3 regions of the Solibacillus sp. FSL W7-1436 genome follow, and region 1 is predicted to be linked to each of the others. Evidence: riboswitches for the same ligand, from Rfam matches in the RefSeq annotation. Region 1 holds a riboswitch; each other region holds the start of a gene.

Evidence for each region. A riboswitch is a leader RNA that binds a small molecule or an ion and turns the genes downstream of it on or off. The one in region 1 is predicted to bind cobalamin.
Region 2: linked by a shared signal. The riboswitch ahead of MKX73_RS12920 (hypothetical protein) and the one ahead of MKX73_RS14480 (energy-coupling factor ABC transporter permease) in region 1 are both predicted to bind cobalamin.
Region 3: linked by a shared signal. The riboswitch ahead of MKX73_RS09825 (ABC transporter substrate-binding protein) and the one ahead of MKX73_RS14480 (energy-coupling factor ABC transporter permease) in region 1 are both predicted to bind cobalamin.

The regions. Positions count from the first base shown of each region.
Region 1 covers NZ_JBBOWV010000001.1:2,953,381-2,964,192, reverse strand. Annotated here, with positions in the region: gene MKX73_RS14525 (cobyrinate a,c-diamide synthase) at 1-27, opposite strand, end outside; gene MKX73_RS14520 (cobalt-precorrin 5A hydrolase) at 24-1,166, opposite strand; gene cobM (precorrin-4 C(11)-methyltransferase) at 1,159-1,941, opposite strand; gene cobI (precorrin-2 C(20)-methyltransferase) at 1,941-2,645, opposite strand; gene cbiE (precorrin-6y C5,15-methyltransferase (decarboxylating) subunit CbiE) at 2,642-3,838, opposite strand; gene MKX73_RS14500 (cobalt-precorrin-5B (C(1))-methyltransferase) at 3,813-4,949, opposite strand; gene MKX73_RS14495 (precorrin-8X methylmutase) at 4,924-5,598, opposite strand; gene cobK (precorrin-6A reductase) at 5,601-6,359, opposite strand; gene cobJ (precorrin-3B C(17)-methyltransferase) at 6,368-8,032, opposite strand; cobalamin riboswitch at 8,176-8,362, opposite strand; cobalamin riboswitch at 8,780-8,954, shown strand; gene MKX73_RS14480 (energy-coupling factor ABC transporter permease) at 9,077-9,820, shown strand; gene MKX73_RS14475 (energy-coupling factor ABC transporter substrate-binding protein) at 9,822-10,109, shown strand; gene cbiQ (cobalt ECF transporter T component CbiQ) at 10,096-10,812, shown strand, end outside.
Region 2 covers NZ_JBBOWV010000001.1:2,637,963-2,648,774, forward strand. Annotated here, with positions in the region: gene dacB (D-alanyl-D-alanine carboxypeptidase/D-alanyl-D-alanine endopeptidase) at 1-70, shown strand, start outside; gene MKX73_RS12890 (pyroglutamyl-peptidase I) at 84-713, shown strand; gene MKX73_RS12895 (leucine-rich repeat protein) at 837-3,044, shown strand; gene MKX73_RS12900 (isopropylmalate synthase) at 3,104-3,352, opposite strand; gene MKX73_RS12905 (metal ABC transporter ATP-binding protein) at 3,448-4,194, shown strand; gene MKX73_RS12910 (metal ABC transporter permease) at 4,210-5,076, shown strand; gene MKX73_RS12915 (Fur family transcriptional regulator) at 5,073-5,483, shown strand; cobalamin riboswitch at 5,546-5,727, shown strand; gene MKX73_RS12920 (hypothetical protein) at 5,888-6,445, shown strand; gene MKX73_RS12925 (ABC transporter substrate-binding protein) at 6,435-7,388, shown strand; gene MKX73_RS12930 (bifunctional adenosylcobinamide kinase/adenosylcobinamide-phosphate guanylyltransferase) at 7,456-7,998, shown strand; gene cobS (adenosylcobinamide-GDP ribazoletransferase) at 8,011-8,784, shown strand; gene MKX73_RS12940 (histidine phosphatase family protein) at 8,757-9,362, shown strand; gene MKX73_RS12945 (bifunctional adenosylcobinamide kinase/adenosylcobinamide-phosphate guanylyltransferase) at 9,305-9,733, shown strand; gene MKX73_RS12950 (ECF transporter S component) at 9,720-10,214, shown strand; gene MKX73_RS12955 (hypothetical protein) at 10,211-10,812, shown strand, end outside.
Region 3 covers NZ_JBBOWV010000001.1:1,958,188-1,968,999, reverse strand. Annotated here, with positions in the region: gene MKX73_RS09850 (acetyl-CoA C-acetyltransferase) at 1-1,182, opposite strand, end outside; gene MKX73_RS09845 ((Fe-S)-binding protein) at 1,483-3,771, opposite strand; gene MKX73_RS09840 (cob(I)yrinic acid a,c-diamide adenosyltransferase) at 3,969-4,529, opposite strand; gene MKX73_RS09835 (adenosylcobinamide amidohydrolase) at 4,632-6,098, opposite strand; gene MKX73_RS09830 (FecCD family ABC transporter permease) at 6,098-7,096, opposite strand; gene MKX73_RS09825 (ABC transporter substrate-binding protein) at 7,089-8,036, opposite strand; cobalamin riboswitch at 8,425-8,614, opposite strand; gene MKX73_RS09820 (acyl-CoA dehydrogenase family protein) at 8,710-9,879, opposite strand; gene argS (arginine--tRNA ligase) at 10,068-10,812, opposite strand, start outside.

The sequences.
Region 1 (10,812 bases):
AGTTCCAGCTAATACGAATCGATTCATTCCGTTACCTCCTCCTCATCAAAAGTAATTCGTGCAACGGAGATGGTTGCATTGCCGCATTTCTTTTTTTCCAGAAGCCAATCTGTCGCATTGGCACACCGTAATGCTGCAGGTTCACTGACTCCGTATGCCCCTGTAAATTTAAAGACCGTTTCAGATGGATTTTGCAGCGGCATTTCATTCAGCTCTGCCGGTGTATACGTAATAAACTGCCAGTTGTTCCTTGCCGTTACTTGCAGGAAACCGGGCTCATCCTTTTTTAAATCGATTGTCGCGATTGCCTTGACGCTTTTTTTGCTCAGCTTCAGTTCTGATAGCGTTTCATCAATTAATTGTTCAATTTCTTCGGCAGATGTCCCTCGATTACAACCCATACCTAATACAATGGATTTTGGGCGGTAAATGACACCGTTTTCAAGTAATACTTCTTCCTCTTTTTCGATAATGCGATCGGTAATAAGCAGTGTCGCATGTGGTTTTGCCGCTATCGCTTCTTCTGTCGTGCTGTAAATCTTCAGCGTATCGGGCATCGGTGTCTCATGCAGCCACCAATTTTTTTCACCGGTTTCCTGCACAATTGCAACCTGTTCCTCATTCACTACCGAAGCACTGACGGGCGTTAATTTCTCTTCACTATCCCAAACCCATCCGTACCGTGCACCAAATAAATCGACCGCGATTGTTTTTTGCACATCTGATGCTGTTGTTACAATCGGAGTCGCATCGATCGCTTGTGCAAACTCATTTGTCAGGGCATTCGCACCACCGATATGTCCGGAAAGAACACTCACGACATATTGTCCTTTGTCGTCCACAACGAGAACACCCGGATCTTTCTTTTTGTCTACTAGAATCGGGGCAATCATACGGACTACTGCACCAAGGGAAATAATCAGTATCATCGACTTATATGCTTTAAATAATGCAGGGAGCAGCAGGCGCACCGTCCCGTCAAATAGCTGAATATTTTTTTCGTCCTCATCGCCCTGTTCGAATTTCTTCATATAATATACATCGACATACGGAAACTTCTCCGCATACTTTCGCGCATTCGCAACACCGTGCTTAGTAATGGCTACAAGTGCATAAGGTTTTGTGACGCGAACTTCCGGTATTTCCCCTTCACGTAAGTTAATCATCGACTTTCACACCTTTACGGAAACCATGTGTAAATGTAGCATCATATAATTTTGAACGGTAATCTTTCTCATGGATAGTCGGATCAAGTGCCCAGCCGGCTAAAATCATCGCATGTTTGCGAATTCCATTTGCGCGCATCGCTTCATCCAGTTCGGCAATTGTCGTACGAACAATTTTTTGGTCCGGCCATGAAGCACGTTGAATAACAGCAACCGGCGTATCATCCGACCAGCCCGCAGCCTGCAGCTCTTTTGTAATCTTTTTCGTCAATGTGGCACTTAAAAACATCGCAATCGTGCAATGATGGCTTGCCAAAGCTTGCAGTTTTTCACGCTCGGGTACCGGTGTACGTCCTTCTGCTCGTGTTAAGATCAAAGTTTGCGTTAAGTCAGGTACCGTCAATTCGGCTCCTACGGCTGCGGCTGCAGCAAAGACGGAACTCACCCCTGGAACTACGTCATAGCCGATATTATGGTTTTTTAACAATGCAACTTGCTCCATTGTTGCTCCGTACATTGCCGGGTCACCTGTATGTAAACGCACTACCGTTTTCCCCGCATTGACGCGTTCGACGATGCAATCGACCATCTCCTGTAAATGCATGCCTGCAGTACGGATCACTTCTGCATCCGCTCGGGCTTCGGCAACTAGAGTTTCACTAACTAATGAATCTGTATACATGACAACATCGGCCTGTTGAAGCAATTTAAGGCCTTTCACGGTAATTAATTCCGGATCGCCGGGACCTGCACCTATAATCCAAATTTTCTTCATTATTTTCGCACCACCATACATGATAAGTAATTGAGCTCCGCGCCACGCAATTCATTCGTATTCCAAATTATTTCTTCATCTGATGTTACTTTTGTCACGACATGCGTTTTTTCAAGTAAGTTCATCTCTTTAAGTAAATCGAGCATGTCATCCAGTACTTTCGCTACCTTAATGAACACAATCCCGTCATGTGTCTCGATAACACGGCGCATCTCTGCCATATCCGAAGTTGCCGGAATCATTGCTACATGGTCATCGCCGTCTGCCAATGGAATGCTTAAGCGATTGGCCGTTCCATTAAACGAAGAAATTCCAGCAATCGACTTCATCGGGACGTCGGGATGCATTTCCTTCATCAATTTCATCAAGTGTATATATGTACTAAAAAGCATCGGATCTCCTTCTGTTACAAAAGCGACATCCCGACCTTCTTTTAAATGTGCATAGATTTTATCTGCGGATTTAGACCATGCTTCCTGCAATGTATCCTCGTCTTTTGTCATCGGGAATACAAGCCCAAGCATTTCCTTTTCCGCCGGATTGACGTACACATCGATTATTCGCTGTGCATACGATTTACTGCCGCGCAATTTTTGCGGATAGGCAATGACCGGGCATTCTTTCAGCATTCGAAAAGCTTTTACTGTAATAAGTTCCGGATCTCCTGGTCCAACACCTAATCCGATTAATGTACCGATTGTCATAATTCCATTCCTTTCTGTGCTGTTACGATAAAAATTGGATTTAACGGCTCAAAACGCGTTAAATTTAAAATGGGCTTACTTTTTGATATTTGTGCCTGCAGTACAGATACATTACAGTTGAACTTTTTAAAATGACCCATAGCTTCTGCCAAATTTTCAATCGTCGCGATGTTCATCACAATGCGGCCATTCGGCTTCAATCGATCGACACATAATTGCAGTAACTGCTCCATATTGCCGCCGTTTCCACCGATGAAAATGGCGTCCGGATCAGGAAATTCCTCTAACCTTTCCGGTGCTTTTCCTAAAATAGCTGTAAAATCCGTACGATGAATATGCTGATTTTGAAGACAGTTTTCCAAATCGGCTTCATTTTTTTCGATCGCATATACTTGACCTTCACGGGCAATTTTCGCCATTTCAATGGCAACGGAGCCTGTGCATGTCCCAATGTCCCACGCGATACTTGTTTCTTTTAATTGCAGCGCTTGTAGACAAAGTACACGGATCTCCTTTTTCGTGATGAGCCCTTTATCCGGTTTTCGCTGAATAAATTGGTCATCTTCAATACCGATTGACGCGCGCTCAACAGCTTCACGCTGCTTTAAAATAACGACATTCAATGGTGAAAATACGGTATTCTCCATTTCATCCAAAGAAAGATGACGACACCGTTCTGATGGACCTTCCAAGTTTTCAGCCACAAACGCATCGTATTCGGTCATGCCGAATGCTTTTAAATAGCGGGCAATTGCATTCGGTGAATTTTCTTCATCTGTCAATATCGCTATTTTTTTTCGGCCATCGATTTTTTGGGCAAGCCCTTTCAATGACCTCCCGTGAACACTCGTTAAATAGGCATCCTGCCAGCTTTCCTGCATTTTTGTAAATGCTAATTGAACAGAGCTTGCATACGGGTAAATTTCTAATGGGAGCTTCTTCGCCAGAACTCCGCCTAATCCGTAAAACAGCGGGTCGCCTGATACTAAAATGACGACGTTTCTCGTTTCTGCCTGCAGCTTTTCCACGAGTCGTGACAGTCCACCTTTTATCATGATCTTCTCGCCGGTGTAATCCGGAAAAAAGTCAAGATGACGTTGACCGCCAACGAGTACTTCACTTGAGTGGATCCAAGCGATATATTGTGGGAGTAAACTTGCTGGTCCGTTATCCCCGATACCAATCGTTTTCATCCAATTGTTCAATATTCTCAGCCTTTCCTAGCATATCTCCGTTCATTGCGTACAGTGTTGTGGAGACACGTAATTTCGCTTTCATATGATCTAGAGCAAAGTAGCAGCAGTTTTTACATAGCGCTTCAAAAAACTGGTCATTGCCCTGCATGATTTCCCCTACTTGCGATGCGGTATTCGCCTCTAATATTTGCTCGATGATTCCCTTATCGGCTCCTGCTTTTGTCGCGATTTCCGCCAAAAACGGGAAGCTGATCGGCGCACTTTTCGAATGCACCATCATGACCCCCTGTGCAACTTTCGAAAATTTCCCCATCATTCCGACAAGCGATACTTGGGCAATCTCTTTACGGGCGATGTGTTTTAATGTAAAACCGACGAAATCCCCCATCTCGATAAATGCTTCTTCCGGCAAATGAGGATATTGCTTCATCGCAAATTTTTCACTGCGTCCGCCAGTTGTAATGACAAGGTGATCACAGCCTGCTTCTTTTGCAACACTGATTGCCTGCACGATACTTGCCATATAGGCAGAACTTGAAAAGGGCACGACCGTACCGCGCGTACCTAAAATAGAAATGCCGCCCAGAATACCAAGCCTTGCATTTAACGTCTTCTTCGCAATTTCCTCACCGTCCGGAACGGAAATAATTACTTCGATCCCTTTGTCAATCTGGAATAGTTGAATCGCTTCTTCGACGACACCATGAAGCATTTTTCGTGGAACAGGATTAATTGCCGCTTCACCGACAGGGACGGGCAGTCCTGCTTTTGTCACACGACCGACACCGATTCCACCGTCCAGATGGACACCGCTTTTTTCTACAAAGCGAACCGTACTTTGAATGCGTGCTTTATGTGTTGCATCCGGATCGTCCCCGGCATCCTTAATCGTTTCACACATCACTTCATTGTCTTTTACTGCAAAGGATGCCACCGTAAATGTGGCATCCTTCCCGACAGGTAAATGAATCGTTACATGTTCAGGAACTTCTCCGGTCACAAGTGCGTACAAGGCAGCCTTTGTCATCGCAGTTGCACAAGCTCCTGTTGTATAGCCGTGACGCATTTCTGACGGGTCTTTTTTATTTCGCTTCTTTTGCTCGTTCATCTGCCATGATTGAGATGGCATTTAATGCTGCGACGGTTACAGTACTGCCACCTTTTCTTCCTACATTCGTTATAAACGGAATACCTTCTAAAATCGCTAATTCCGCTTTGGATTCTGCTGCCGATACGAACCCAACCGGCATTCCGATAATTAAATCCGGCTTTGCAAGGCCTTCTTTAATCAGGCGAATCAGTTCAAGTAAAGCTGTCGGGGCATTACCGATTGCATAAATACCGCCTTCCTGCAGTTGCGTCGCTTTTTGCATCGAAATAATGGCACGCGTTGTTCCAAGTTTTTTTGCTTCGATTGATACGTCTTCATCCGCAATATAACAATGTAAATCCCCGCCATGTTTTTGGAATCGTTTGCGCCCTGAACCACTTTCGATCATCTGGACATCTGCTACAACATGACGTCCAGCTAAAATTGACTGAATGCCCGCTTCTATCGCATCATCCGTAAAAATCATGCTGCGCCCCAATTCGAAGTCTGCCGAAGCATGAATAACGCGGCGAACGACAAGCCATTGTTCATCTGTAAATGAATGTTCACCCATTTCTTCTTTGATGATTGCAAAACTGTAGTCATATATTTTGTCCGGGTCTACTGTAAGTGGTACGAATTCTGTATTAAAGTTCATATTTGCCATTGTTATTTGCCTCCTAATTTTTCAAACACTTTCTCGAATGAAGTGCATACATTTTCATATTGGATTTTTGGTCTTTTAATTAAAATAACGGGAATCCCAAGCTCTAAAGCCGCCTCCATCTTCTCGTCGACCGATCCGACTTTTCCGCTTTCCTTTGTAATAATGAGCGTTGTGCTGAATTGCTCGTAAAGCGCTTTATTCAATGCTTTAGAAAACGGTCCTTGAATTGCGATAATATCGCGCTGTTTCACACCAAGTGCATCGCATTTATCCATATTCTCTTTATTTGGCAGCATCCGGCATACGAGACGAATATTTTCGTTCTGTAATAATTGCTCTGTAAAAACGGCAAGCGTTTTACTGCCTGTCGTCAACATAACTGTTCCTGAATGTGCGGATGCAACAATTGCCGCTTCTTTATATGTTTCCACTTCCGTCACGAGCGGATTTACATAGCTCTGCTGAGGACGTTCATATCGGATATAGGGAATACCCGTTAAATCTGCAGCAGCCATCGCTGTTTTTGAAGCCTCTTCTGCATACGGATGACTTGCATCCACAACCGTTGTTACGTGTCGTTCTTCGATCAGTTCCTTCATTTGCTGCTCATTTAAACGGCCGACATGATACGGAACTTTCGCTTCCTGTAGACTTGCAGCAGCAGAATCCGTAACAACAGTCGCTACCAAATCATAGCCAGCTTTCATTAACTGAACCGCCAGCTCTCTTGCATCACTTGTTCCTGCTAGAAATAAAATCATCAGTTCACCTAATCTCCACAAGGGGCTTCTTCCACTTTAATTTTGCATGACATGTCGACATAATTGAAATTCAGTATTTTCTTCACACGTTTGAAATATTTGAAGAAACGTTCATTCGGATGCGCATGTTCTTTATAGTCCGCAACAATGTCTGTTAGTAAAGGAATCAGTTTTTCCGGATCGATTCCTTCTAAAACAGGTTGTGCGGCATGAGCTGTTCGTCCTACTGGCTTGGAACCGATAAACAAATCGAACTTTTTCTTGCGGTATACAATACCGATATCATCAAAAACCGCGCGATAACATGCCATACCACATCCATTAAAACCGACGTGCAGCTCTTTCGGCATTTTAATGCCACCGAGCGTTTCCATGATCTGTTCGGCATATGGAATGGATTCCGCTTTTTCCCCGTAACAGAAATCACACGCCTTGACGATTACTACGTCACCGACCGGTTGAACGAGTAAACCTGTTTGTTCCACTGTTTTGACCAGTTTTTCAGGCGAATCGGTCGGTACCTTCAGTACAAGACGGTGGTCAGGCGTATACTCCATCGTACCTCTTTCTCCGACAACCTCTGCCAATGTAATCATTTGATGGGGTGTAATCATTTTATTGGCAACACCCGGTGATACAGCAAACTCAAAGATGGATTCCACCTGTTGCTGCACTAAAAAAGGGTTTTCTTCAACTTTTACAGCAGATGTTTCTTTATGTACGAGCGTTAGTGCTTCATTTGCCAGCTGTAATGCATTTGCTTTAATATCCGCTGCTGGTTCAACTGTTTTTTTCTCGATTGCTACAATTTTTTCATACCCGGTCTTCGATTCACCCGTTTCCTGATCCAATGCCCATGGTTCCGCTTCTTTTTTCAATCGCTGGTGCGGTTTTAACAGCTGTTTTTCATCACCTAATGTATATTTTCGCTGATAGCCGCGCGGTGTAATGATTTTATTGTCATAGTAAAATGTTGAAGAGTTCCCCACGACGACCGTTGTCAGCATTCCGATATCATGTTCCAGCATCTCTGCCAATGTTGTTAACACAATATCCTGTGTATCCCGGTAAGCAGCTTTTACTAGTCCAACAGGTGTATCAGGAGAACGATACTTCAGCAAAATACGCTGTGCTTCAACAATTTGTCTTGTGCGTCTGCCGGATTTCGGATTGTAGAACGCAACGACAAAGTCTGCCATTGCAGCTGCCTCAATCCGTTTTTCGATGACCGTCCACGGTGTTAAGTGGTCACTTAAACTAATTGTGCAAGAATCATGCATAACAGGAGCGCCTAGTAAACTTGCACAGGAGTTAATCGCAGATATTCCCGGAACTACTTCCACTTCAATGCCTTCTTTTGCAGTCCAGCCCTTTTCGATTAATACTTCGTATACGAGCCCTGCCATTCCGTATACACCCGCATCCCCACTGGAAATAACAGCAACTATATGACCGGCTTCAGCCTGTTTTACAGCTTCCTGGGCACGTGATACTTCCTCTGTCATTCCTGTACTGACAATGGTTTTCGCCGTCACTAAATGCTCGATCAGTTCCACATACGTCTTATAGCCCATAATATGGTCACTTTGCTGTAGAGCATCGACTGCGCGTTTTGTTATATGCTCCCGATCTCCAGGACCAAACCCTACAACAAAGATTTTTCCTTTTTGCATGTTAACACCCTCCATTTAAAAAATAAAAAATGCCCGTACCTCTCGTCAGAAAGAGGTACGGGCATGTGAAATTAATACTTAAGAAAGTATAGAAAAACACAAAAACAATTACTTGTTTCGCCTATACTTCTCCCTCCGAAAAGTAAGTATCGTTCGAATAAGCAGGTTTCCTGGCTTAAGCTTCCTTTTACTTTCACATCTTCCCATCATTACGACAGTGATTCATTGTGATTTCATCAGCTATTACAGTAGCGGGGGCTGCATTAGTCTTTCACTAATTTCCCTTTTACCTTACAAAAATCTGTAAGCACTTATTCAAATTGCAAATTATTAAATTATTATAAAATTAAAAATAACATAGTCAAATAAAAAATGATAGGGTAATTATTACCTCATTAATCTTTTTCAGCATAAATGAAGCGGTTATAATTTGTGAATTAAGTGGTTCGTACATAAATTTACTAGTTAACTAATCAAAGTTTGTCGATTATTAATTATTCATTTTTTATCCAATTACACTATCTCAATTAGCAATTTTTCAGTTGATAGGAATAGTCTCTTGTTCCCCCATCTAGTAATTCTTTATACGTTGAACCATTCAAAAGGATTATACAATATTCCAGAAATATCCACACACAAGCGAGAATTAATTTATCTACAATGTTTACATCCAAAACCGAATAGACGAAGTATTCAAAAAAATATCGTGACAATCCAAAAAACAAGTGATAATATTTCCAACATGGTGACAATTGAATGATTTTTGGTGCTTTTTAAGCTTAATAGGGAAACCGGTGCGATTCCGGTACTGTCCCGCAACTGTAACTCGGAGTATTGCATAACACGCCACTGCATTTTTTGTGGGAAGGCTTGTAATACATTGAAGAGGAGTCAGGATACCTGCCAAAAATGACTGATTCAGACCTACGAGGATAGGTGCGTGAAAATAAGCGCTTGACGCTTGTTTTTTGTAATGCACTTTTACTCTGAAAAGTGTATTTTTTTGTGCACTTTTTTCATCAAAAAGAAAAAGGAGTAAAAAACATGAAACAATTATTACCAAAACTTGCTTACTTCGGTATCGTTCTGTTATTTATACCGAAACAAGCATACGCCATGCACATTATGGAAGGATTTTTACCAATCGGATGGGCACTATTCTGGTTTGCTCTATGTTTACCGTTCCTGGTAAAGGGCCTACAAGTAATTCGTCTAGTCGTAAAAGAAAATCCGGAAAGCAAGCTACTACTCGCGCTTTCAGGTGCTTTTACATTCGTATTGTCTGCTTTAAAAATTCCATCGGTTACAGGCAGCTGTTCTCATCCCACAGGTGTTGGTTTAGGTTCAATTTTATTCGGACCGTTTGTGATGAGCGTCTTAGGTTCAATCGTCCTATTATTCCAATCCGTTCTACTTGCACATGGTGGACTTACAACATTAGGTGCGAATATTTTCTCAATGGCCATTGTGGGTCCTTTTATTGCTGTTGGTGTTTTCAAACTCGCGACAAAATGGGGGTTATCCTTTAGTGTAGCTGTATTTTTAGCGGCAATGCTTGGTGATTTAGGTACATATGTAATGACATCTGTTCAGTTGGCATTAGCCTTCCCTTCTGAAGCAGGCGGTATTTTAGGATCATTCCAGAAATTTGCGGGCATCTTTGCACTAACACAAATTCCGCTCGCAATTAGTGAAGGGTTATTAACGGTTATGATTATGAACTTCCTGCAAAAATATAATATGAGAGAATTAGTTCAACTACGGATTTTAAAGGCAAAGGAGAGCTAACATGTTTAAGAAAAATTTACTTTTACTCACAGGTGTGATTGTTTTAGCAATATTACCATTACTATTTTTACAGGATGCAGAATTTGGCGGTGCCGATGGGGAGGCAGAAGTAGCCATTACCGAGATCGCAACAGATTATGAACCTTGGTTTAGCGCTATTTGGGAGCCACCAAGCGGAGAAATCGAAAGTCTATTATTTGTTCTACAAGGTGTGATAGGTGCGTTAATTATCGGTTACTTTATTGGCTACATGCGCGGGAAACATACAAAAGACCATGCTAAACATTGATTTTATTGCCAGTCATAATGCATTATTAAAGGTTGCAGCCAGCCAAAAAATGACGTTTGGCTTAATTACTTTATTACTTGTCACATTTTTACGAAATAACAGTTTTTCCATTTGGACACTGCTCTTCATGAGCGGTGTCATTATATTTTACGCAAAAATCCCAATGAAAATATATATTACATTACTATTTGCACCAATCGGCTTTGTTTTAGCAGGTATGCTCGCCATTGTCTTATCCATCACTTTTACACAGCCGATTCCAGCTGCGGCATTATGGCAAAGTTCACTTTTTACGTTGCAGTTCTTTATTTTACCGAGCGATATACTACGGGCCATCACTATCTTTTGTACTGCCGTCAGTGCAACAAGCTGCTTGTATTTCTTAATTTTAACTACACCAATATTTGAAATCAGTCCGGTACTTGCACGATTAAAAGTGCCTACTATTGTGATCGAATTAATCGAACTGATGTATCGCTTTATTTTTTTATTTTTGCAGACTGTTATGCAGCTTTATACTGCACAGCATGCTCGTTTAGGCTATCGTTCATATAAAAAAAGTTTTCAATCATTAAGCCTACTGATTAGTGCACTATTTCGGACAATTTTTTTCCGCTATCAAGCCTTGTCAGATGCAATGGTTGCACGGAATATTGAGCAATTTATTCTCCCACAGCATTTCACAACGACAAAAACCTGGGAC
Region 2 (10,812 bases), 320 kb from region 1:
ACTGGAAAATAAATCGAGTGGGACAGTATATATCGACCGTGCAATGGCAGCACTTGTAAAAAACTTATAGAGGGGCAAAACAGATGGAGAAATTATTATTAACAGGATTTGAACCGTTTTTAGCAAATCCGATCAACCCTACAATGGAAATCGTGCAGGCCTTAAACGGAAAATCAGTCGGTCAGTTCGAAATTGTCGGCCATGTATTATCTGTGGATTTTGCAAAAGCACCGGAACAGTTTATGGCACTGGTTGAAGAAGTAAAGCCGACGATGATCGTTTCATTAGGATTGGCGGCAGGAATCACGAAAATTTCTCCGGAACGCGTTGCATTGAATGTAAAAGACGGGGAAAAGGACAATGCGGGAAATGCATTTGAAGATGCACCGATTAAAGAGGACGGGGATGTGGCATATTTGTCGACATTGCCGATCCGGAAAATTGTCAACCGCTTGAATTCAGCAGGTTATCCGACAGCAATATCGAATTCGGCAGGTACGTATTTATGCAATAATATTATGTATGAAGGCTTATACTATGCTGCAAAGAATGAAGCAATCCGTGCTGCAGGTTTCATCCATATTCCTGCATCATTCGAGCTGGCGATCGAGCACGGCCGAATTCCCGGCTGGTCTATGCGCGATTTGACAGCCGCCATTGAACTCGCACTCGAGGTATGTGTTAAAAATGTGGAGCTGGCAGGGAAAGTATAATATTTTAAATGAATACACATGTATGAAGGAAGCAACAATTTATTTGTTGCTTTTTTTTTTTGAAACTTTTCCTTACTTTTTCCGTCTGTACGTTGCTAAACAAAAGAAAAGGAGCGATACACGTTGAAAAAAGCACTATTTACATTAATGATCACACTGTTCGTTCTGATGATTACGACAAATTCGGTTCAAGCATCAGAACAAAAGTCTTTTGGCGATGTCACATATAAAATTGTTACACTTGAAAATGGTAAACAAGAGGTACATATTACGGGATTGACGACACATAAAAACAGCATTGTTATTCCTGAAAAAATTGAAGGGCTGCCCGTTGTTGAGTTAGTCGATCAAGCACTTTATATGGATCGATCAGATTATGCTTCCGATGGGACATATTCCGAATGGGATCTGCCGGGCTATAAAGATCTCTTCATTACTGATATAAAATTACCGAAAACACTTAAGCGGATAGGCGATCGAGCACTTGCTAACCATATGATTGAGAAAATTTCCCTGCCGGAAGGACTGGAGGAGATCGGGTACATGGCATTCGCCAGCAATGATCTGACAACAATTGCTGTTCCGAAGTCTGTGAAAAAAATAGGCGGCAATATCGTGAAGGGCAATCCAATTAAAACCTATTCAGTACCGCCTTCATTTGAAAAATCTGAAAGTAAAAAATCAGGGAACTTTCTTTACGAAAAGTTTTCGCGTAATGGAAAAACAGAAATTCGAATAACGGGACATGCATTTAAAAAAGCCCAAACGAAAATAACTGTACCAAGTCAAATAGGCGGATTCCCTGTGACAGAGATCGGCGATTATGCATTTGCCCATGAGAGCAGCGTACTAGGTCATGATACAGGCTATTCACCACAATTTTTTAAAGAAGTAGTGCTGCCGGAAACGATTCGTGTTATTGGGGACCATGCCCTGTCAGGAGTATATTACGACAATAATAATCGGGATTTTACATTACCGCGTGATTTAGAAGTAATTGGAGATTATGCATTTAAGGATAACTTCATTACGAATAAAGGAAAGAATTTAAAATTGCCGGCAAAACTGAAAAGTATCGGGAAAGCTGCTTTTCAGGGGAACAGATTAAAGGCTGTAACCATTCCATCTACTGTTGCATCAATCGGCAAGTATGCATTTGAAAACAATAGTCTGACGGACGTAACAGTCGGCAGCAATGTAAAAGATATTGCGGCAGGCGCATTTCGCGGGAACGAGATTTCATCCCTGACATTACCGAAACAGTTGGATTCAATTGGAGCAGAGGCTTTTGCTTATAACAAATTACGCAGATTAATTTTACCGTCATCGGTCGAATCGATTGGGGATTTTGCATTCACCTATAATGTATTGGAGGATGTCGCTCTGCCGGCCGGTCTTCAGTCAATTGGCGATGGGGCATTTATAGAAAATAAGCTGACCGTCTTAAAAGTACCGGGCGAAGTGAAAAACCTGCCATTTAATGTGATCGCAGAGAATCCGCTGCAGGCGATTATATTACAAGGATCTTCTACGAAAGTATTATCTTATACGGCAACGAGAAGAATTTATGAAATGAAATACTATAATGTGATGGAAAAGTTGGATAATGTGTATGTGGATAAAAATTTCAAGGAGATTTGGTCAAATTGGGATAAGGTCAATTCCGAGCCTGGAATTTTATATGTAACGTGGAAGGGGAAAGAGCCTGTCGTTTATGAAGGGGATATTGATGTACCGGTTGATGAGAAACAAGAGATTCCAAATGGGGAACAACCTGTAACGGAAAAGCCTGTTCCATCCAATCGCTCATTTTCGGATACAGAAAACCACTGGGCCAAAGATACAATTGCCGATTTTGTGGCAAGAGGAATTATATCCGGTTATCCCGACGGTACATTCCGTCCGAATGCTCCGATGCAGCGCAAACATGTGGCGAGTATTTTAGTGAAGGTGTATGACTTGAAACCGGCTCTGGCACCTGTTGAGTTTAAGGATGTAACATCAAATCATCCAAACCAGGAGGCTATTTCCAAGTTGCAACAAGCTGGGGTAATTCACGGTTCAGATGGTCTATTTCGACCGAATGAAACATTGACGCGCGGTCAAATGGCAAAAATTTTGGTGCTGGCATCAAACTTTACTCCCGGCGGCCAAAAAAATTTCCCAGACGTTCCGCGTACCTACTGGGCGCATGATTATATTGCTGCACTTGCCGACCTTAATATTGTGGGGGGAAGTAACGGTCAATTTAATCCGAACGGCGCTGTTACACGCGGTCAGTTTGTAGGAATGCTGGATAAAACATTGAAAGTAATGGAAAATAAACAATAAGAATAAAACAAAAAATCAGCCGGGTTACGGCTGATTTTTTTTACAGAAACGATCTTGAACTACATTCCGACGAGTTTCATCAATTTTTTGTAGCGTTTATCCCCAAGCAGCTTATGCACTTTTTTTTGCACTTCTTTAGGAATGCCGGTAAGAGCCCAGCTGATATTGGCATGCCTCAAAATTTTCTGCAGCTTCTGAACTTCTTCGAGGCTCAGTTCCAGCCCCTGCTGTTTTGCAAAATCCTTTAACTCGCTGTCATTCATTCCTTTTAAGTTCTCAAACCATTGCAGTACCTGAATTGTCTTCATCCTTTCAAGCTTATTCCCTTTACATGAACAAAAAACTGCATTATACTAACATGATGTAAATCGTAATGATTTTGAATTAGAAAGAAGCGAACGAAATGAAAAAACCATTGATTGAATTGAAGGATGTCTCCTTTCAATATGAATACACACAAGCATTGAAAAATATTTCGCTGCGTGTCAATGAAGGCGACTTTTTGGCATTGATCGGACAAAACGGTTCCGGTAAATCGACACTTTTGAAATTAATTTTAGGCCTGTTGAAGCCCGTGTCTGGGGAAATCAAATTATTTGGCCAACAGGCAAACCATTTTAAACACCGCGAATGGATCGGCTATGTTTCGCAAAAATCCAATGCCTTTAACTCGGGGTTTCCTGCCACGGTCGAAGAAGTCGTGAAAAGCGGTTTATCGCAAAAGGTCGGGCTCTTTAAACGCTATCCAAAAGATGCGGACTTTTTAGTGAAAGGTGCTCTAAAAGATGTCGGCATGGAGAAATTTCTGAAACGGAATATTGGACAGCTTTCAGGCGGGCAGCAGCAGCGTGTGTTCATCGCACGTGCTTTAGTGGCCGATCCAAAGCTCCTTATTTTGGATGAACCGACAGTCGGCATTGACCGCGAAAATGTGCAGGCATTCTATGATATGCTCGCACATTTGAATAAGCATCACAATATGACAATGATTTTAGTGACACATGATGTGGATACGGTTTCGGATCGTGTCAGTCATGTCGCATGCTTAAATCAGTCCATCCATTTCCACGGATACAAAAATGATTTTGATACGATTTCGGAAGAACAGATTGCTAGCTGGAACGGCCACTCTGTTCGAAAGATACATTAAGAGGAGCAGGCCGTTATGATTGAAGCTATATTAAACTATGAATTTTTACAAAACGCCTTTTTTTCAGGGCTTGTTATTGGCATAATTGCACCACTACTAGGTGTATTTATCGTAGTAAGACGTTTATCGCTCATTGCGGATGCACTGTCGCATGTCACACTGGCGGGGATTGCCGGGAGTCTGTACTTGAGTCAATCATTTGCAGCGCTGGCATTGCTGAACCCGATTTATTTAGGGATTATCGCATCAGTGAGCGGTTCGATTTTAATTGAACGATTACGCAGACTGTATAAACATTATGAAGAGCTTGCGATTCCGATCATTATGTCCGGCGGGATCGGTGTGAGTGCGATTTTTATTTCACTTGCAAGCGGATTTAGTACGGATCTGATGAGCTATTTATTCGGCTCGGTATCTGCTGTATCACGCCAGGATCTATATGTTGTACTGGCAATTGCGGTCGTAGTCGTATTATTTTTAATCCTGTTTTTCAAGGAGCTTTTCGTATTGTCATTCGACGAAGAATATGCGAAGGCGAGCGGTCTGCCCGCGAAATGGATTCATCTATTATTTATGATTGTTGTTGCACTCGTAATCGCAGCAAGTATGCGGATTGTCGGCATTCTGCTTGTTTCAAGCTTAATGACATTACCGGTAGCTGCAGCGATGCGTTTGGCTCGCGGATTTAAAGAAGCGATCATTTTAGCGATTGTATTTGGAGAGCTTGCGGTAGTGATCGGACTCATTTCTGCCTTTTACCTGAACTTGGCACCGGGCGGAACAATTGTTGTCACATCGATTTTGATCTTGCTGCTTGTAATTCTGATTAAAAAACTTGTATTGAAATTTTCAATTAAGACGGAAGGGGAAGAAGTACTGTGAATGCAGAGCGCGCGTGGGAAATATTAAAGGACAATGGCTATAAAAAGACGGATAAACGAGAGTTGATTTTGGATATGTTTGCAGCTACAGACAAATATTTGACTGCCCGTGATCTGTTATCAGTATTGAAAAAAGATTTCCCCGGAATGAGTTTTGATACAATTTACCGTAACTTGGCTACTTTTGTGGAGCTTGATATTTTAGAAGAGACAGAATTGAACGGTGAGCGTAATTTCCGTATGCATTGTGAGTCGGATCACCATCACCACCACTTTATTTGCCGTGATTGCGGAAATGTAAAGGAACTGTCTGTTTGCCCGATGGAAATGCTCGGTGAAAAACTGCCGGGCTATGCTGTTGAAGCCCATAAGTTTGAGATTTACGGCAAATGTCCGGAATGTTTATAGTAAACTGAAAATATATATTTGCATAATTTTTTTATTATGCTAAAGTGATTAAGACAAATTGAATAAATTTGCAGGAAAAAGATGCATGATGCATAAATGGGAATTCGGTGCAAATCCGAAGCTATATCCGTAACTGTAAGCGTAGATGAAAATAAGTGTAATACCACTGCTAAAATAGCGGGAAGGTACTTATGAGTAAAGTGAAACGCAGAGCCAGGAGACCAATCTTTTTCTTATCGTAACATCCCTCTTCGGAATTAAAGAGAATGTACGGCAGTCACTGATTGAATAAGCATTATTATGCATTATTGTTTGATTTTTGAAGCCATCCATTTTCTATGGGTGGCTTTTTTTCGTACACCCGGTAATTTCGGTGAGGCATTACATGAAGTGAGGAGAATTTTATGAAAAAGGATATCCGTTTTTCCTGCTATCCGTTCATGCGGGAAAAATCAAGCTGTGTCGACTACGAAATCCGTACCGATTCTTTAACAACCCGTATCGGTTCGGTCTTTCCAACGTTAGTCGATGATGAATCCGGTCAGCTTGTGTTGAAAGATTTAAGGAGGATTCAACCGCTAGCCTATCATGCAAATGGTTCGGTCCGCGGCAAATTGGCCATTACATCTGAGGATTTGCAATGGCTAAGCGACCGATACGATTTTTATGTAAGTGAAGTTGGAGAAGCGATTCAGCAGTTTGTACTGCCACAAGGAATCGAAAGTGCAGCAAGACTGCATATTTGCCGCAGTGAGGCGAAAAAGTCTTACAGGGCATTACATAAAGTGAGCGAGGAAAGAGAAGTGGATGAAATTCTGTTTGATTTTCTCGGGCTGCTTGCTAATGTATTTTTTGTCATGGCGGTCTATATGAATCAGCAGCATCAACAAGAGGAAATTCCATTTATCTCAAAATCCTATCCATCGAAAAAGAAAAAAGGAGTTACAACAAATGAAATTTAATAATAAATGGGTCGTTGCTTTAGCAGCAACATTATTACTGGCAGCATGTGGATCAGATGAGGAAAAAACAGGTGGCAAAGCAGAAAAAGAAGAGCATGCTGAATCGAAAAATAATGGAGTACCCTACACGGTTATAGATGACCGTGGTGTTGAAGTGACATTCGATGAAGTACCGGAAACAATTATTTCTCTGCAACCAAGCAATACAGAGATTTTGTTTGAGCTGGGTGTCGGAGAACAAATTATCGGCGCAACAGAATATGATACATATCCGGAAGCAGCACAAAAAATTGAACGAGTGTCGACTTCTACAGTCATCAATGCAGAGCGAATTCTGGAATTAGATCCGGATGTAGTTGTAGCGTATACAATCGGGGAGGAAGCACAAATTACCCAATTGGAGGATGCAGGTCTTAAAGTGTTTGTAATTGCTTCTGCGGAGACATTTGATGATGTGTATTCGGATATTATCCAGCTGTCGGAAGTAATGGGTGTCGAACATAAAGGGGAAGAAGTTGTAGCCGACATTAAGGAACAAATTGATACAGTACAGGAAAAAACAGCGACACTTGATACGAAGAAAAAAGCATATTATGAAGTGTCACCAGCTCCGGCTCTTTGGACTACCGGTAGCAGCACGTTCCAGCAGGAAATAATGAACCATGCGAATGTTGAAAATATTTTTGCTGATCAGTCGAGCTGGATTAGTGTAACGGAAGAAGATGTCATCACTCGTAATCCAGAAATTATTATTACGCCAGCAACATATATGGAAAATGCAATTGATGAGATTCTAGGACGGACAGGCTGGGATAAAATACAGGCAGTCACAGAACAGGCAGTTTATTTAGTCGATGGAGATATTATGTCCCGTCCTGGACCGCGTATTGGTGAAGCAGTTGAAATTATGGCACAATCAGTATATCCGGAACTGTTTAAATAAGTATAGAATAGAAGGGCATGCCTTAGTTTAGGCATGTTCTTTTTACAATGTTTAAGGAGGGATACCATTGATTTTTATAACCGGTGGTGTACGCAGCGGTAAAAGTGCTTTTGCAGAGAAATATGCAAGGCAATTAGGTGAGAAAAAGACGCTCTACTATGTCGCGACAGGCGTATCCTTTGATGATGAAATGAAAAAACGGATAATCCGCCATCAGCAGGACCGTGAAACTCAGAACATCAACTGGAACACAGTGGAAATGCAAGTCAAAGTTCCGGTAGCGATTGGACAGCTTTCCAACGAGGCAGTTGTGCTTTTTGAATGTGTGACAACATGGCTTTCGAATGTACTGTATACATATGAACAAAAAAATGAAAATAGCGAATTTATCGATAATTGTATCGAATCGCTGCAAAAGCAATTGCTAACTTGGCGGAAGCAAGGTGCTACAATAATAGTTGTATCAAATGAAGTGCTGGATGAATTGCCTTCACAATATGATGAGGTAAATTTATATCGTAAATTGTTGGGTGAGTTACATCAATGGATTGTCCAAAATAGTGATGAAGCATATGAAGTACAATTTCAGCTTGTACAGCGGTGGAAGTAAGGAGGAAACAAGTTGAAAAATAGTTGGAGCGGTTTTTTATTAGCGTGGCAGTTTTTTTCGGCAGTGCCGATTAAGAAACAGCTGGATATGAATGCCAAGTCTGTTACATGGATGTATGGATTTTTGCCGATTGTCGGATTGCTGATCGGATCCATAATTAGTAGTGGTGTATTCATACTATCTCGCTATAGTGAAATTTCGGAGCTGCTGTTGGCGATTTTGATTGTTATCGGGTTGATCGTCCTGACCGGGGGGCTGCATTTAGACGGGTGGATTGATATGAGCGATGCGTTCTTTTCCTACGGAGAAAAAGAGAAACGGCTGGAAATATTAGATGATCCACGTACAGGCGCTTTTGGGGTTATTAGTGTTTTTTGCTTACTCGTATTAAAAATCGGCGTTATTTACGAAATGCTGTTGCATGGGCAATTGGCGATTTGGCCGTTTTTAATCTTCATTCCCTTTATAGCGAGAATGGGGATGCTGTTATATTTTGTAACGATGAAGCCGGCAAAGGAAAAGGGGCTAGCTGCTTATTTTAAAGGAATCGTCATTCAAAATAAGCTTGCTGTATTAATCGTTGTTCAATGTGTCCTTGCACTGGTGTGCTGGTTTTACATTGGCGTTTTCAGCTTATTTATTTCAGTTGTAGTCATGCTGATTGCCATTGCAATTTACCGCAATTGGTCAAAGAAACATTTTGGCGGTGTAACAGGTGATTTACTCGGTGCACTCGGTGAAGGGTTGGAGGTAGTCCTATGGCTAACGATATTACTGTTCATTTAATCAGGCACGAAAAAACGCAAGCAAATGTGGAGCGCAAGTATATTGGCTGGACAGATGAGCCGATCTTGAAACAAGTAGTATCGGAGATCGATCTACAGCCTGCTAAAGTTTATGGAAGCGATATGCGGAGATGCCGTGAAACTGCAAAATGTTATTTCCCTAAAGCCGAATTTATCGCTTCTCCAGATTTACGCGAACTGCATTTTGGTGATTTTGAAATGTGTACATATGAACAATTGCAGCATAATGCAACATACCGCGCTTGGATTGATGACCCGCTTAAAAATCCGATACCAAACGGAGAAACCTTTACCCGATTCAAGCAGCGCGTATTGGATGGCTTTCATGGCATTGTAAAGGAACAGAAAGAATATACGTTCATCGTACATGGGGGAGTAATTCGGTTATTACTCGCCGTTTATGGAATGAAGGAACAATCCTTTCAGCAAACAGTGGCCAATCATCGCACGATCTATACACTTGGCTGGAATACGCTAGATGAACTTATAGGAGGTGCGAGATGTACGTTATTCTCGGAGGCGCACATAACGGTAAACGAAAATATACAGAAAAACTAATGGAACAGTTACCGGCAAAAGAACGGATTTTATGTGAAGGACATTTGCCGAAAGCGGAAAATATAAATGAAAACGGGCGCTACATAATCAGTAATTTTGAGCAGATCATTTTACCATATCTTCATGAACCGGAAGAAAAGGCTGCCCGGCAGATTTTCGAACAGTTGATGCAAATTGCAGAGCGGGCAGAACTGTTCTGTATTTGTACGGATACGAGCCGCGGCGTTGTACCGCTTGAAAAAGAGGCACGGCAATTAAGGGATACATGCGGCCGGTTATACCAGAAGCTTTGTAATGAGGCACAGACAGTTATTCGTGTATGGTACGGCATCCCACAAATTTTAAAAGGAGAGTCTCATGGACAAAACTAAATTACGTTTAATTATTTTAACAGCATTAATTGCGTCAATTTGCGTGATCGGGAGTTTTATTAAAGTGCCGGTGGGGATTGTCGGAACAGCCGCACTCGATTCTGCTCCCGCTCTCATAAGCGCAATCTTTTTACCGCCCGTGTTTGCCGGCGCGGCAGGAGCACTCGGTCATATCGCGACAGGTTTGACATCCGGTTTTCCGCTCGGCATTTTACATCTTTTAATTGCAGTAGAAATGTTTATCATCGTTGCGGTTTTTGCGATGATGCATCAAAAAGGCCAACATATTTTAAAATGGATCTTTGTAATTGTCGCAAATGGTGTCATTGCACCGATTCCGTTTTATTTTATTATTTCTCCGGCATTTTACATCGGCTCGATTGCCTCACTAACAATCGCGACAGCTGTAAACTGTCTCATAGCGATCATTGTTATGCCGGTATTGAAAAAGGTCGTCCAGCAGGCAGGGGTTAATGTATGAGAAATGCGATTGAAGTAAACGGGCTTGTCGTATCGATTGATAATTCGGGTTGTATCGGCACAAAAGAGCATGATTTGGTACAGGTGCCAAATGAAATTACCGCTTATTTTACAGCCCGTACCGCTATTTTAGAGCAGCTTTGCGCGGGTGCCGTACCGGTTCAGTTATTAATGGCCAATTTTTCGGGTGATGACGTCTGGACGGAATATGAGCAAGGGTTTAAAAAGGCCTTTTTCGAAATGGGGCTGGAGATGCCTCCTTTAATGGGGTCGAGTGAAACGAATTTCCAGTCGTTACAGTCAGCTGTTTCTCTCACGATGCTGGGGAAAAAGCAATTTGAACGAAATACGAATCATTGCGAGTTCTATGTTGTCGGCGAACCGCTAGTCGGAAATGATGTAATAAAAAACCCGCAGAAAATCGCACAGCTGGATGAATTGTATGAAGGACTGGTCAGTGGTATGATCCAGGCAATATGGCCGACAGGTTCTAAAGGAATTGGGGAGGAAATTAAACGCTTTGCAGGAGAAAATTATACGGCTGATGTCGATTTAACCGGTTCGGCAGGTCCATCATGTGCGGTATTAGCGGCCGTGAA
Region 3 (10,812 bases), 1.0 Mb from region 1:
AACTTCGATTAATACCGCGTCCCCTTGACCGCCGCCTGAACAGATAGCAGCAATTCCTAAACCGCCCCCACGACGTTTCAGTTCATAAGCGAGCGTTAAAATAATACGGGCACCACTTGCTCCAATCGGATGACCTAATGCTACGGCACCACCGTTAACATTTACTTTATTCTCATCCAGCCCGCTAATTTGATTGCTTACTAGAGCAACCGCTGCGAACGCTTCATTAATTTCAATTAAATCAATATCTGATAAAGTTTTACCTGACTTTTTAAGCAACTCATTTATTACAAGTCCCGGTGTTTGCGGGAAATCTTCCGGCGCTACCCCAACTTCCGCATGTGCAACAATTGTTGCGAGCGGCTGACGATTTTCCTGCTGTGCTTTTTCTTCACTCATCAGTACAAGTGCACACGCCCCGTCATTCACACCTGGTGCATTTCCGGCTGTAATTGTGCCATCACTGCTGAATGCCGATTTTAGTTTTGTTAGCGTTTCCAAAGTTGTTCCTGCTCGTGGTGCTTCGTCCGTTTCAACAAGAAGCGGCTCGCCTTTTCGCTGTGGAATTTCCACTGCTACGATTTCCTCGGCAAATTTACCTGAGTCAATTGCTGCAAGTGCTTTTTCATGACTGCGGACTGCCCATTCATCCTGCTGTTCACGGGAAACCTCAAACTTGCTTGCAGTGTCATTGCCGTAAATGCCCATATGCACTTGTTTCGGATGGAATGCACAAGACAAACCGTCATAGATCATACCGTCTACTAAACTCGCATCTCCCATACGCAGACCAAATCTCCCTTTTGGCATATAGTACGGTGCGTTTGACATTGATTCCATTCCACCTGCCACGATCACTTCTTCGTCCCCTAATCGAATAAGCTGATCTGCAAGTGTTACACTGCGCATTCCTGAAGCACATACTTTGTTGATTGTTTCTGTTTTTACATTCCATGGAATTCCTGCTTTTGTTGCAGCCTGTCGTGAAGGGATCTGCCCCTGCCCTGCCTGCAATACGGTTCCGATAATGACTTCATTTACTGCATCTGCTTCTACATTCGCCTTTGCCAATGCTTCTTTAATTGCAATTCCGCCTAAATCACTTGCTGTTAATGAACTTAATGCGCCACCAAATTTACCGAATGGTGTTCTTGCGCCGTCTATAATGACTGTTCTCGACAATCCATACACCCCTTTGTTTGAATTAATCCGAATATGTACATCGCCATCCGTATTGTGAAGTTCTGCTTTGCAGGCTATTAATCTATTAGTAAAGATCCCCATCACTTACTAATAAAAATACTGCTTGCAGTCTGTAATTAATAATTCGACTGAACGCTCGCTCAATCATTATTTAGAAAAAAATGAGAGTATTTACAACTCTCATTTCTTCGCTTACTTTTATTGTATTAAATCCTTTTTGAATTCGCAACAATTATTCAAATATACTGACTATAAATTTTATTCTCGTTAATTCATATATTATTTGTTTTGTTCGTTATTTTCATTTGCTGCCGGTGTTGCGTCTGTTGCTGCCTGCTGCTCTTCCGGAAGCTTTGAAGATTCATCAGGTGTTCCCTGTTTTTCAACTTCAATTGTTTCAGCAGGTGCTACCACCGTTTCTTCCACTACTTCTTCTTGCACTTGTTGAACTTGTGCTTTTTCCGGTGTTCCGAATACTGCACGTTCTAAAATTTCTGCGATATCGTAAGTACCGACTGTATCTTCCACTTCTTTTGCTTTCGTTCCATCCGAAAGCATTGTTAAACAGTAAGGACAGCCTGAAGAAATTACAGATGCCTGTGTTGCAATTGCCTGTTCTGTACGGGCAACATTAATACGGTTTCCGACATGCTCTTCCATCCACATTAAACCACCGCCTGCACCACAGCACATACCATCTTCACGATTACGTTCCATTTCAACCAGCTTCACGCCTGCAATTCCTTTTAAAATTTCGCGTGGCGGATCGAATACATCATTATAGCGTCCTAAGTAACATGAATCATGGAATACAATCGTTTCATCAACACGGTGATCCATTGTTAAACGGCCTTCCTGAACGAGGTCGTACAGCAATTCTGTATGGTGAAGCACTTCACCGCTCCAGCCGAAATCCTGATACTCATTTTTGAAAATATTGTATGCGTGCGGGTCAATCGTTACAATTTTCGTCACACCATTTTTCTCAAATTCATCAATGTTGGCCGTAGCAAGCTCCTGGAACAGGAATTCATTACCTAAACGGCGTGGTGTATCCCCTGAATTCTTTTCTTTGTTACCTAAAATAGCAAACTTCACGCCTGCTTTGTTCATTAGTTTAGCGAACGCCAATGCAATTTTTTGTGAGCGGTTATCAAATGACCCCATTGAACCGACCCAGAATAAATACTCCATTTCTTCGCCTGATTTTTTCAATTCTTTAACTGTTGGAACGTGAACTGTTTCGTCAAGCTCTCTCCAGTTTTCTTTTTCTTTACGGTTTAAACCCCATGGATTCCCTTGTCGCTCAATGTTCGTCATTGCGCGTTGAGCATCCGGATTCACTTTACCTTCTGTCATCGTTAAATAACGACGTAAATCGATAATTTTATCAACATGCTCATTCATTACCGGACATTGATCTTCACAGTTACGGCATGTTGTACAAGCCCAGATTTCTTCTTCTGTAATAACATCGCCGATTAATGACGGGCTGTAAATATCCTCGATTACCGCACCTTCAGCACCAGCAGCCATCGCCAATTGGTTACCCTGTGTATTATTGAAGAACGAGAATGGCACCCAAGGCTTTTTCTTTAGCTCAACTGCACCAGTAAATGTTAGATGGTCACGCAGTTTTACGATCAGGTCCATCGGTGAAAGCATTTTTCCTGTTCCTGTTGCCGGACACATATTCGTACAACGTCCACACTCTACACATGCGTACAGGTCAAGCATTTGCTTTTGCGTGAAATCGTGAATTTTCCCGACTCCAAGCGGCGGCATACTTTCCTCATCTTCCGCTTCTTCCAATGCGGCAAAATCGACTGGACGCAATGTTCCAATACGGTCTTGACGGTTGTAATAAACGTTGAAAATCGATGTAATTAAGTGGAAGTGCTTGCCTTGCGGGATATAAACAAGGAATGCTAATAACGCCAGCAAGTGTGCCCACCACATAACGAAGAACATGACAGCTGCAATCGTCGGATCCATCCATTGGAATACCCAGGCAACTGCAGATGCTACTGGTTCTGATCCTGTTAAACCGTGATCATGCCAAATTAAGTAAAAGCCATTACCGAATAATGTAGCAAACATTAAAATAGCTAAAAACATATAAACTAAACCATTTTTAAAACCTTGTTTTAAGCGGGCAAGTTTCTCCATATAACGACGGTAAAATGCAACCGCTACCGCGATTAAGATCGTTAATACAACAAGCTCCTGTGTAAATGTAAATACCGGGTACAGACCGCCCAGCGGAAGATGTGATCCCGGTGCGAGACCTTTCCAGATTAAATCGATAGCCCCAAATTGAACCATTAAAAATCCGTAGAAAAACAGAACGTGTACAAGTCCCATCTTCTTATCTTTTAATAGTTTAGACTGGCCAAATACTTTCTCAACGATATCTTCTATGCGTTCAGAAAATTTATGATTGAACTCTTCTTTACGACCAAGTTGAATATAGTCATAACGTGTTTTCAGCAAATATGCGAATAACCCCAGCGCATAAAGTAACACGGCGATGAATGCAATCCAGTTAATAATTAAAAATGTATTCATTGTTTTCCCCCCTGGAATACGAAGTTTTTACCCCTTTGTTTATCCAATTCACCCCGATAAACTATATAAATCTATAAACCCATTGTAGTTATGAATGAGCATTCAGTCAACAGATTTCGTCATTAATTCTGAAAATTAAATCTAAATATAAAAAATGCTAGTTAGACAATTTTTTTGTCTTAACTAGCATTTTTCGTTTATTTAAATACGTCTGCACTGCGAATATATTCGACATCCTGGACTGATAATCGGTGGTTTACGACACGTGCTGCAGCAAATAAATAATCCGATAATCGATTTAAATATTTCTGTACGACAGGTGAAACATCTTCAATTTCTTTCATTAAAGAAACAGTTTCCCGTTCTGCACGGCGGGCAACAGTGCGGGCGATATGCAGAGTAGCAGCTGCAGGCGCCCCACCCGGTAAGATGAAACGTTTTAATGGCGGTGCTTCTTCGGAAAGCGCATCAATACGGTTTTCCAAAACAGTGATCGGTTCTTCGGCAAGTTTGTAATGGCGTTCTTTCATTACATTTGCCAAGTCTCCTCCTCCATCAAACAATTCATGCTGAATCGCAGTTAAATCTTCAATCAGATCCTTGAACTTTTCCTGGTCCAGTTCACTGACAGCTTTACCGATAAATGAATTCAGCTCATCAATTGTGCCGTATGCTTCAACACGCAGATGGTCTTTATCGACACGTCCTCCAATAATGCTCGTTTTCCCTTTATCGCCTGACTTTGTATATAATTTCATCAATAATCACCCTTTCCACTTAATATTACTTCTAGGTTTTTTTAAAATTCCCTTTAGGTATAATGGCTTTCTTTAACGGAAGTATTATTCTTCGAAGACAGTTTACTTATTATAATGGAGTTTATATTTTTTAATTGCCTCTATTGTAACTTCGAAAACAGCCCGTCCGATCAGTTTGCCGATTTCCGTGATAGGTCCGGCATATGTCATTTCTTCCCCTTGTTGGGTAGCAGCGATCAATAGACTGTCGGTTGCGGTACTTGTTGCAATTGTATTTGTCACTGAATCTTTTATTTGCTGATCTGCCATTGCTTTCGTTTTTGCTTCTGTAGCCGTAATCATCGCCTGAATAAATGCTTCATCTGTCAGTTTCCCATTAATGATGACCCATGTATTAATCGTACCAACATGTGGCTCATCTTCCCGCAAATATGTTTTGGTAACGTCGACACTGTTTCCTACCCCTGCTGTTACCATGACAAGAATTTCTGTATTATTTTTCGAGAAACGCCGAATTACTGCGCAGCTTGTTTCGACTGCCGTCAGCATAACTACTGTATTTGTTGGAGAAAACTTACGCTCTATTAAAAATTGCTCCGTTTCCTCCTTCACATTATAAATATCGTATTCTGGCGCAATGGAACGATTGAGCAATGTGTCATACCAGCCTATGCCGGCATTATGCACAGCAGAAGAAATTACTTTGAGCGGTGCCTGAGCCTGATATTCGATATAGTCTTCCGTTATTTGAAACTGGTCCATCCGGATTGTCGCAGCTTTTCGTACCATTTCGTTCGTTGGCAGCATTGTAATTTGCGGTTTAGGCAGTTCCGGGTGAGGATATGTCGCAATTCTAGCCTGATACACATCGGCAATCTGTTCTTGCAACACAACTTCATGAGGCTCACCGAACGCCCGTACTTTACCACTTTCCAACAGTAGGAGCTCATCACAGTAAAGGGATGCCAAGTTAATATCATGGAAAATCGAGACAACTGTCAGTCCCTGTACCTCAACTTGCATCCGGATCATATCCAGAATCTGCTTTTGATGGGCGATATCCAAATGGTTTGTCGGTTCATCCAATAGAAGCAGTTCTGAATTTTGTGCAAGTGCCTGGGCAATAAATACCCGTTGCTGCTCGCCTCCCGATAAAAACTCCAAGTACTGATTTTTATAGTGTGACACACCCGTACTTTCCATTGCCCGCTGAACAGTCTTTTCATCTTCTTCGGTCCAGGAAGAAAAGAAGCCGCTTTGATGTGGGTAACGACCTAACGAAACCGCATCATATACACTGTTCGTAAATGCACTTGCATTTAATTGAGGCAGAACGGCCATCTTTTTCGCCAATTGCTTGTTATCATAACTTTTAAGCGGTTTTGCTTCGATGAAAATTTCACCTGTTTCAGGCTTCAGCACACCACTGATCATTTTCAGTAATGTCGATTTCCCGCTGCCGTTCGGACCAAGAATCCCTAGTATTCTACCTTTTTCCACGTGAAACGTCATATTTTTTATTATCGTTTTCCCGCCATAACCACCTGATAAATTATTTACTTTTAACATTATGCAACAACCTTTCTACGTTGCTTGAAGAAAATATAGGCAAAGACAGGCGCGCCAATAAAGGAAGTAATAACACCAATCGGCAGTTCAATAGGGGCAATAATTGTACGCGATACTAAGTCACAAATGACGAGCAGGCTTGCCCCGTTCAAGAACGACAATGTCAATAAATGTCGATGATCTGCTCCGATCAGCAGGCGAATCATATGCGGAACAACTAACCCTACAAACCCGATTGTACCCGATGCTGCAACAGCTGCTCCTGTTAAAATGGAACCGCCCGCCAAAATCATATACTTGCTGCGCTCTACATTTACACCTAAATACTTGGCGCGCTCTTCCCCATAAATCATCGCATTCAGTTCACGGCGAGTGAGCCAAATAATTGCCGTACCGATCACCATAAATGGCAGCACCATCTGGACATATGGCCAACCTCGCATCGACACACTTCCAAGGAGCCAGCCGATAATTTCTCTTAGCTGTTCACCAGTAAGTGCGACCATTAAGGAGATGCAGGACCCTAAAAATGAGCTGAAAATAATCCCCGTCAAAATCAGTGTCTCCATTTTCATCGAGCGGTCAACAAGTCGGGCAAATGTCAGGACGATAATCATCGTACATGCAGCTCCGGCCATACTGAATACAGGCAATGTGAAGACACCGAGCACCGGTATTGAAATTCCTAAAAAGATTGTCATGACCGCACCTACCGAGGCTCCTGATGAAATACCCAGCGTATACGGATCAGCCAAAGGGTTTTTAAGTAACCCCTGAAATGCTGCTCCGGCTATCGCCAAGGATGCCCCGATTAATGCAGCTAAAATGACACGGGGCATTCGGATTTTCCACAAAATACTGTATGCAACCGGATCAGTCGTTTTATCCCATAAAGTTGAGAAAGGAATATCTACTGATCCGAATGAAATGCCGATCCATATACTGCTTAAAAGTAATCCAATCGATAGTACATAGGCGATTGAATATTTTCTATTCATTAAATACCTCTGGATAAATCGCTGCACCTATTGATTCAATACCATCAACTATACGAGGACCTTGTCGACTTGTCGTATCGCCGTCTATTAATTTCACATTGCCGTTTTTCACTGCATCCATTTCGGCATATGCATCGTTTTTCTCGATTGCCGCCATGTCGCTTTCATACGTTACTAAAATAACATTCGGATTACTGTTTACAAATTGCTCTGAGCTGTACATCGGCCAGCCTAGTTCAGGAACAGCATTTTCTGCATTTAACACGTCCAGCATTTCACTGATGAATGTTTCTTCTCCTGCTGCATAAAGATCCGGATCTGTTCCAACAACGATGAACACCGACTTTTCTTCCAGGTCGGCTACTTTCACTTCAATTTCTTCAATTCCTTCTTTGATTGAGGCCACCATTTCTTTTGCTTGTTGCTCTTTATCTGTCAGCTGCCCGATTTGTTCGATCGTTTCATATGTTTCTTCAAATGTTTTCGCATCTTTTACAACAAATACGGGAATGCCTACTGATTCCAACTGTGCAATTGCCTGTTCATTGAAGCTGTACATTCCGGATTCATGTGCTAAAACTAAATCGGGTTGCAGGCCGATGATTTGTTCCAGATTGAACTCCATGCCGCCAACCGATTCCTTTGTTAATGCTTCTTCAGGATATGTATCATTGTCGTTCACAGCGATGATTTCATCGTTTAATCCTATGCCGAATAAAATTTCCGTGTTCGATGGAGCAAGTGTAATGATGCGCTCTGGCGCTTTTTCAAGCGTAATTTCTTTGTCCAAGGCATCTTTTAATGTAACCGGGAATTGTGCTGTTTCAGTTACCTCTTTGCTTTCATTTGCTGTTTGATTATCCGTTGCTTTTTCCGAATTACATGCAGTTAATGTTACTGTAAGTAATGCTGCGGAAGAAAGCAGTTGCCATTTTTTCAAAATAAATTTCCTCCTTAAATTTGAGAATTAGAAAGGTTCTATATTAACTGTCAGGGGAATATCAAATTGTTTCATACATGTCTCTATTATCCGTTGATTTCCATTACGGGCGGACGCTTTCCGCGGGCGCGGCTCGAGCCTGTAGTCTCTCCCTCGCGCTGTTCCCGCTGGAGTCTGCCGCCCTTCATTCCAATCAACTCCTGTTTAGTCAAAGAATGCTCCTATATCTTTGTATCCTATATAGTAAGCTGTATGAAATTGTTGAACCCCTAATAAATGACTATAGAACAAAAAAAGCTTCCCTACTAAAATGAAGGAAACTTTACGTATGCAAATAAAATTCAAAGAAAAAAGAATTTATCCGCCACATCCTATCCTCGTAGGTTTAATTTAGGGCATTATAAAGGCAGGTCTCCTGGCTTATGCATAACGTTGAAGAGCGCCTTCCCGAAATTTTTTCAGTGGCATGTTGCTTTCAACTAGCAATTACAGTGGCGGGACCGCATCGGATTTGAACCGATTTCCCTTTTACTCCTTACTCAATCCATCGAGTAAGAACCTTTATCGTCCATATAAAGTTAATAGCTCTATTATAGCGGATATTCAGAAAAAAGTATGCTTAAATTTCAGTTAATTCAACTTGATTTGTGTTAATCATGGATAAAAGAACGAATTATTCTTTTTCTTTCAAGTTTTTTTCAATTGCCGTTTCAGCTAAACGTTTAATTGTAATGTCATCCATTGGAGGATTGTGCAGACCTGCACGTACATCACGGTAATAGCGTTGAAGCGGGTTTGATCTTTGCAGGCTTTTTGCCCCAACTAAACGCATCGCATTATCTACAACCTCGATTGCTGTGTTTGTCACGACATGTTTTGCAATATTGATTTCATTAACTAATGTCGCCTTTTTAATCGGATCATTATAAAGCCCTGCAACACCGTAAATTGTAAAGCGTGCCTTCGTTAACGCCAAATCCATTTCTCCGATCAGTGTTTGCACGTTCGGCAACTGGGCAATTGTTCCTTGAATACTGTTCGGGGAATGACTATTCGCAAAGTCAACGGCGTAATCGCGTGCAGCCTGGGCAATCCCTAAATAAGTTGCCGGGATGAGCAGCAGCCAGCCATTCAGTTTAAAGCCGGTTGAATAGTTCGGGATCTCCACTAAGTTTGTATTATTAACACGGACATTATCAAGCACTAAATCATCGCTTCCCGTACCGCGCATTGACGCAACATCCCAAGTGTTTTCGACTTTTACCCCATCTGTCGTTTTCGGAACGAGGAAAAATCCTAACTGGGCCTCATCTTCAATCCATGCCGATACTAAAAAATAATCGAGGTCCGGTGCACCGCTCGTATAGTTTTTACGTCCATTAATTATATAGTCATCACCATCACGTTTTGCCAAAGTCCCCGGACGTCCGCCACGCACCGGGCTTCCCATCGCAAACTCGCTTACCGCCCGATTAACCGTAGCACCATTTGCAATTTCTTTGCCAAACCAGTCGAGCTTTTGTTCATCCCAGTAACGATTTTCGAAAATCTCGCCTACATTTTGAATTGTCCATGATACAGCCAGCCCCGTGCTTCCGCAATAGCTGGCCAATGTTTCCTGCAGCAGCAGCGCATCATATACTGTGAAGCCATCTCCGCCATATTCCTTTGGCAATGTTATTTTTGTATAGCCGATTTCTCTCAGCTTCCGGAAATTTTCAAATGGAAATGTCGCTTGTTCATCTGTTTGCCGAGCGTGTTCTTTCACGCTCTCTGATATTGTTTCGAGCTTTTTCAGCCATTGCTGCTGCTCGTCGGTTTGAATAAATAATTCCTTGCTCATGAAAAGCACCACCTCATATTTATTGTCCTGTATATAGAAGTCAACTTTAATAGTACGTTTCGGAAAATTACAAGTCAATAGATATCCCTAGTTCCTTTATAGGGATTCAATACGTTTTGTGTCTTTTTCATTCAAAGAAAAAACACCCTATTTCCTTATATGGAAATAGAGTGCCTTGAATTATTGAATTACATTTTTTCAGGTGCGCTTACACCGATTAGTTTCAGTGCATTCGCTAATGTAGTTTTTACTGCTGTGATCAATGCTAAACGAGCTTCTGTCAGCTCTTTGTTATCTGGATTCAATACTTTTTCTGCATTGTAGAAACTATGGAATGCAGCTGCCAAGTCTTGAATATAGTTTGCGATACGGTGTGGTGTGCGGTGTTTCGCTGCATCTGCCACGATTTGCGGGAATGCCCCTACTTTTTTAAGCACATCTTCTTCTTTTTCTGCTACTAGCAAGTTCAGGTTTTCCAATGATGCTTCGAAACCTTGCTCGTTTGCTGCACGTAAAATTGATGAAATACGAGCATGTGCATACTGTGCGTAATATACCGGGTTTTCGTTCGATTGTGATACCGCTAAGTCCAAATCGAAATCCATATGTGAATCCCCTGCTGTTTTAACGAAGAAATAACGTACAGCATCCAAACCTACTTCTTCTACTAATTCACGCATCGTTACAGCATTACCAGTACGTTTACTCATCTTGAATTTCTCGCCGTTTTTGTAAAGCTGAACCATTTGGATAATATCTACTTCCAGTGTACCGCGGTCATATCCAAGTGCTTCGATCGCCGCTTTCATACGTGGAATATAGCCGTGGTGGTCAGCACCCCAAATATTGATCAGCTTATCAAAGCCGCGACGTAATTTATCTTCGTGGTAAGCAATATCCGGCGTTAAATATGTGTATGAACCATCGTTTTTG